DNA from 3 places in the Buttiauxella gaviniae genome. Region 1 is predicted to be linked to each of the others. Evidence: predicted binding sites of a transcription regulator. Region 1 holds the regulator's gene; each other region holds the start of a gene.
The links. Region 1 encodes PhoB, which activates phosphate uptake and scavenging genes when phosphate is short. Its sites were predicted from a motif close to CTGTCATAAAACTGNCNNAT; they were not measured.
Positions count from the first base shown of each region.

Region 2: the regulator PhoB is predicted to act here: its motif matches at 1,174-1,193, upstream of AB1E22_RS09955 (MIP/aquaporin family protein).
Region 3: the regulator PhoB is predicted to act here: its motif matches at 1,254-1,273, upstream of acuI (acrylyl-CoA reductase (NADPH)).

Region 1 covers NZ_JBFMVT010000002.1:2,877,789-2,880,059, forward strand. The annotation lists gene sbcD (exonuclease subunit SbcD) at 1-281, opposite strand, end outside; gene phoB (phosphate response regulator transcription factor PhoB) at 469-1,158, shown strand; gene phoR (phosphate regulon sensor histidine kinase PhoR) at 1,181-2,271, shown strand, end outside.
Region 2 covers NZ_JBFMVT010000002.1:1,996,172-1,998,442, reverse strand. The annotation lists gene rraA (ribonuclease E activity regulator RraA) at 38-523, shown strand; gene zapB (septal ring assembly protein ZapB) at 646-885, opposite strand; gene AB1E22_RS09955 (MIP/aquaporin family protein) at 1,329-2,180, shown strand; gene glpK (glycerol kinase GlpK) at 2,202-2,271, shown strand, end outside.
Region 3 covers NZ_JBFMVT010000002.1:3,617,556-3,619,826, forward strand. The annotation lists gene acuI (acrylyl-CoA reductase (NADPH)) at 80-1,054, opposite strand; gene AB1E22_RS17275 (ABC transporter substrate-binding protein) at 1,315-2,271, shown strand, end outside.

The DNA of each region.
Region 1 (2,271 bases):
CGGGATTCATTCAGCGTGGCAACGGAATCATGGTTCCCTGCCAGAACCACCAGAGAGCAGCCGGTCGCCTGAAGCAGCACCACAAAGCGGTTGTACAGTTCACGGGCATAGCTTGGCGGCGATCCGGTATCAAAGATATCGCCAGCAACAATTATGGCATCCACATGATGTTCGACGGCCGCGTTCAGTAGCCATTCAAGAAAAGCCTGGTGCTCCGGCCCGCGGCTTTTGGTATAAAAATTTTGACCAAGATGCCAGTCCGATGTGTGAATGATGCGCATATCTATCCCATGCCAGAAAAAACCTGCGGGGATTATAAGGCCTGGCATCACGAAGGGCACTTATGGTTGTCATAATTCAAGGTGATGAGTCATTGAGCGGTCATGTTTTTCATAAATCTGTCATAAATCTGACGCATAATGGCGCGGCATTGAAACAACAATAATTATTCCTTGAGCAAGGCGAATCATGGCGAAGCGTATATTAGTCGTAGAAGATGAAGCTCCAATCCGTGAAATGGTGAGCTTTGTGCTTGAGCAAAACGGTTTTCAGCCCGTAGAAGCGGAAGATTATGACAGTGCAGTGAATCTCCTTATCGAACCTTTCCCCGATCTGATCTTGCTGGACTGGATGTTGCCCGGCGGCTCCGGGATTCAGTTTATCAAACACCTCAAGCGTGAAGCCCTGACGCGTGAAATACCGGTGATGATGCTGACGGCGCGTGGCGAAGAAGAAGATCGCGTGCGCGGCCTTGAAGTCGGTGCGGATGACTATATTACCAAACCGTTTTCTCCGAAGGAGCTGGTGGCCCGCATCAAAGCTGTGATGCGCCGTATTTCGCCGATGGCGGTTGAAGAAGTCATTGAGATGCACGGGTTAAGTCTTGATCCCTCATCACACCGTGTGATGGCGGGTGAAAACCCATTAGATATGGGGCCAACGGAATTTAAGTTATTACACTTCTTTATGACGCATCCGGAGCGGGTGTACAGCCGTGAACAGTTGCTTAATCACGTCTGGGGCACCAATGTTTATGTCGAAGACCGAACGGTGGACGTCCATATTCGGCGGTTACGCAAAGCGCTCGAACACAGTGAACATGACAGAATGGTACAAACAGTACGCGGTACGGGCTATCGGTTCTCAACCCGTTTTTAATTCTTTCTCAGGAGAGTGACGCGTGCTGGAACGGTTGTCATGGAAAAGGCTGGTGCTGGAGCTGGTGCTCTGTTGCATTCCCGCCGCCATTTTAGGCCTCATCTTTGGCCATTTACCCTGGTTTTTATTACTGTCTGTCACCGGGCTGCTGGTCTGGCATTTCTGGAATTTGCTGCGTTTGTCGTGGTGGTTGTGGGTGGATCGCAGTATGACGCCGCCGCCGGGGCGGGGGAGTTGGGATCCACTGCTCTACGGCCTGCATCAGATGCAGTTGCGTAATAAAAAACGCCGTAAAGAGCTGGGAAGTCTTATCAAACGCTTTCGTAGCGGTGCGGAATCGCTGCCCGATGCGGTGGTGCTGACCACTGAAGAAGGGACAATCTTCTGGTGTAACGGGCTCGCTCAGCAACTCCTGGGTTTGCGTTGGCCGGACGATAACGGGCAAAACATTCTTAACTTATTGCGTTACCCGGAATTCACCCGTTATCTGTCCCAAAAAGATTTTGCCCGCCCGCTAACGCTGGTGCTTAACAATGGTCGCCATCTGGAATTTCGCGTGATGCCTTACAGTGACGAACAGTGGCTGCTGGTGGCGCGGGATGTCACTCAAATGCACCAGCTTGAAGGTGCGCGGCGCAACTTTTTCGCCAACGTCAGCCATGAGCTGCGAACGCCGTTGACCGTGTTGCAAGGCTATCTTGAGATGATGCAGGACCAGGCGCTGGAAGGGCCGCTGCGGGAAAAAGCGCTCGGCACAATGCGCGAACAAACTTCGCGCATGGAAGGGCTGGTTAAGCAGCTTCTGACGTTATCCAAAATTGAAGCGGCTCCGGCGATGGTGCTCAATGAAAAGATTGATGTGCCTTTGATGCTGCGTGTGGTGGAGCGCGAAGCGCAAACGCTCAGCCAGAAAAGGCAAACGCTACAGTTTGAAATCGATTCCACTCTGAAAGTGTTTGGTAACGAAGAGCAACTGCGCAGTGCGATTTCGAATCTGGTGTATAACGCGGTAAACCACACGCCAGAAGGGACGCATATTACGGTGAGCTGGAAGCGGGTCGCGGGTGGCGTGAGTTTTAGCGTGGCCGATAGCGGCCCGGGGATTGCGGCAGA
Region 2 (2,271 bases), 880 kb from region 1:
ATACTGACAACTCGTGCAGCAACAGAATCTTAATCCTATGAAATATGATACTTCCGAGCTTTGCGACATCTATCAGGAAGATGTCAACGTCGTTGAACCGCTGTTTTCCAATTTCGGTGGGCGGTCGTCCTTTGGCGGGCAAATCATCACGGTGAAATGTTTCGAGGACAACGGATTGTTGTATGATCTGCTCGAACAAAATGGCCGTGGACGCGTGCTGTTAATTGATGGCGGTGGCTCTGTCCGTCGCGCGTTGATTGATGCGGAACTTGCCCGTCTGGCTGCTCAAAACGAGTGGGAAGGCATTGTGGTATACGGCGCAGTCCGTCAGGTTGATGACCTGGAAGAACTGGATATTGGTATTCAGGCGATTGCCGCTATTCCTGTGGGTTCTGCGGGTGTTGGCGTTGGTGAAAGTGATGTGCGCGTTAACTTCGGTGGCGTGACCTTTTTCTCCGGCGACCATCTCTACGCTGACAATACCGGTATCATCCTTTCCGAAGACCCCCTCGATATCGAATAACAAAACGGGCGCCCTGAGGCGCCCGTTCTTCTTTCTAAATACTCTTAGTAAATAATTCGAGTTGCAGGTAGGCGGCAAGGGAGAGCAGCCAACACCCCTGCGGCTCGAAGTATGACGGGTATTTAGACTTCTTCCATCTTACCTAACAGGGCATGCAGACGATCCTGCCAAACATGCTGCTGTTCTTTCAGAGAATTGTTTTCGCGAACTAATTCTTCGTGATTGCCCTGAGCCTGTTGAACTTGTTGAGACAAATTGTTGTTAGTCTCTTTCAGCTCTTCGATTTCCATTTGCAGCAGGGTAATGGTATCAATCGCCTGCTGTACTTTTGCTTCCAGTTTCTCAAACACTTCAAATGACATTTCGAACCTCTCCTGAATTGCAAGGCGTTGATGGATGTCTACATCCCCGTCCCGGATATTCCCCGAAGACACCTTATGAATATATGCGCTCCACGCAGCGTGTCTCGATTGTAAGTAGCGTGAGTAGCCGTGTCCAGCGAGTTCAAGCGCTCTTTGCGTAACATAACGTTTTTCGGCTTATGCCGAATGACCGGGCGGCCCAAAATCAGTATTTGTTAACGTCTTGATTACTTACCTGGGCATTTACGTTGCTTTTATTGGGTGATAATGCGCATTTTATAGCGCGTGATCGCTCATTTTTATGACGAGACACACAAATTCAACGTTCGATATTTCTCGTTTATGTTCGTTAACGATAAATTAACACTATGCCTACATGGCACCTGCGTGGCAGGGAAGCCCGAACAAACAATAATCATTAATTTTGCCTTCAGGACCCTATTATGAGTCAGACAGCTCCATCAACCTTGAAAGGTCAGTGCATCGCCGAGTTTATGGGTACCGCATTGTTGATTTTCTTTGGTGTAGGATGTGTTGCCGCCTTAAAAGTGGCGGGCGCCAGCTTCGGACAATGGGAAATCAGTATCATCTGGGGCCTGGGGGTGGCGATGGCTATCTACCTGACCGCAGGGGTTTCCGGCGCACATCTTAATCCGGCTGTAACCATCGCGCTTTGCCTGTTCGCCTGCTTCGATAAGCGTAAAGTACTGCCCTTTATCGTGTCGCAAATCGCAGGTGCGTTCTGCGCCGCAGCATTGGTCTATGGCCTGTATTACAATTTATTCCTCGATTACGAGCAGACGCATCACATGGTGCGCGGCAGCGTAGAAAGCCTGGATTTAGCCGGTATTTTCTCAACCTATCCAAATCCACACATTAATCTCGTTCAGGCATTTGCCGTGGAGATGATGATTACCGCTATTTTGATGGGCGTTATCCTGGCACTCACTGACGATGGCAACGGCATTCCTCGCGGCCCTTTAGCACCGCTGTTGATTGGTTTGTTGATTGCGGTCATCGGCGCATCCATGGGGCCATTGACCGGCTTTGCGATGAACCCAGCGCGTGATTTTGGCCCTAAACTTTTCGCCTGGCTTGCAGGCTGGGGCGATGTTGCCTTTACCGGTGGTCGCGATATTCCCTACTTCCTGGTGCCAGTGTTTGGCCCGATAGTAGGCGCGTCATTAGGTGCATTTGGCTACCGTAAGCTGATTGGCCGCCATTTACCATGCGATGTTTGTGTTGTGGAAGATGAGAAATCCAGCACTTCCACGCAACAAAATGCTTCTTTGTAAGACTGACTTCAGGACAAAACTATGAGCCACGAAAAAAAATACATTGTCGCACTCGACCAGGGTACCACCAGCTCCCGCGCGGTCGTCCTGG
Region 3 (2,271 bases), 740 kb from region 1:
CGCGTACGCTTATCCGACCGACAAATCAATCAGTTGTAGGTCGGGTAAGCGCTAGCGCCACCCGACACTCACAGACGGTTTATTTCACCTTCACCAACGTACGTCCCTGAATCTCATTACTCATGAAACTCTCAGCAACCTGTGGCGCTTGCTCCAGGGTAATTTCCGTTGTTGCCGTTTCGTAGAAACTTTCTGGCAGCAATTCAGCCAGGCGTTTCCACGCAGCGATGCGGCGTTCTTGCGGGGCGCTTACGGAATCCACGCCTTGCAGACGCACGTTACGCAGAATGAATGGCATCACGGTGGTTGGCAGAGAGAAACCGCCCGCCAGGCCGCAGGCTGCGACACAACCGGAGTAGTTCATTTGCGCCAGCAGTTTAGCGAGCACGTTGCCGCCAACGGTATCGACCGCACCGGCCCAGACCTGTTTTTCCAGCGGGCGCGTTTCGGCAAATTCGCTGCGCGGCAGAATACGGCTGGCGCCTAACTGGCGTAAATAGTCATGGGTGGATTCGCGGCCAGAAACGGCCACAACCTGGTAGCCCAACGCATGAAGCAGAGCGATAGCGGTGCTGCCCACGCCGCCGCTGGCACCGGTCACAACCACTTCACCGCTTTCCGGTGTGATGCCCGCATCTTCGAGTGCCATCACACACAGCATCGCCGTGAAACCCGCGGTACCGACGATCATCGCTTTGCGTGCGCTCAGGCCCGCAGGCAGGGGAACCAGCCATTCAGATTTGACGCGAGCCTGTTCGGCAAGGCCGCCCCAATGATTTTCACCCACGCCCCAACCGGTCAGCACCACTTTCTGGCCCGCGCTGAAAGCGGCGTCGCTGCTGCTTGCCACGCGGCCCGCGAAATCAATCCCTGGCACCATCGGGAAGTTGCGGATGATTTTGCCTTTACCGGTGATCGCCAGGGCATCTTTATAGTTCAGGCTTGACCACTCAACGTCGACCAACACATTTCCAAGCTCTTCAGCCGGGAAGGAAATCTGTTTTACTTCGGCCTGAGTCTGGCCTTCCACTTGTTCAAGTACCACTGCTTTCATAACGAATCCTCATTCTATGCACCGAGCGTTTCGGTTGAGATGTTTCTAATGCCCAACACGGTATACCCGAAGCCGGTGAGAATAAAGAAGACCCGTGCAATTCCTTGTTAATTGCCTGCTTTTTAGCAGGCCTATAAGATTTTCCTATTTTAACTTTTAACCTTACTCCTCGTATGTTTGAAACAAATGTTTCTCGTTGTTGTGACAAATGTTTCACATATGCCCGTCGGGCGGATTCGACCACCTTTGAGGAGATAAGCATGCGTCTATTACCACTCACCACCGCAGTAGCCCTGGCCCTGGCAAGTGCGCATGCCGTGGCGGTCGATAAACTAAAGTTGCAGCTCGACTGGATGCCCAACGGCGGTGATAAAGCGTTTGTTTTTGTGGGCGTAAAAGAGGGGTTTTATGCCGAAGAGGGGCTCGATGTCACTATTTTACCGGGCCGGGGCAGCAGCGACACGCTAACTAAAATCGCCTCCGGTGCGGCAGATATTGGCACCGGTGGTATTGCCTCACTCATGATGGCGCAGGCCGAAGGCGGCATTCCGGTAAAAGCCATCATGAGCATCTACTCAAAACAGCCTGACGCGATTTACACCTGGCAGGGCAGCGGTGTGACTGACATGAAAAGCCTGAAGGGGAAAACGCTGGGCATTCCGACATTCTCGGCCTCTAACGCGATTTTGCCCATCATGCTGCAAAACAACGGCGTCGATCCCGATAGCGTAAAACAGATCAAGGCCGATCCCGGCACGCTGGTACCAATGCTGGCGCAAGGGCGCGTTGACGGCGTTGTCGTGTGGTCAACCAACCGGCCAGGAGTAGAAGCGACGCTTGCGCAGGTGGGTAAAAAACCGCTCGAACTGGCGTGGACGGATTACGGCTTAAATGGTTACGGCCTGTCCTATTTCGCCTCTGAAAAGCTTATCAACGAAAAGCCGGATGTGGTTGCGCGCTTCCTGCGTGCGGCGAAAAAGTCGATTGAATTTAGCCTTGCGCACCCAGACAAAGCGGCCGCTGACCAAAAGGCGATGGTGCCGGAAGCGGATGTCGCCATGCTGGAAGCCGAATTTAACGTCACAAAACCGCTGATTGAGAATGAAATCAGCCAGCGTGACGGCCTGGGGCAATTCGACCCGGCACTGCTCAAAGACACCTGGGAGTGGGTGGCGAAATCGATGAAATATCCCCTCGATAAAGTGAACCCGGAAACG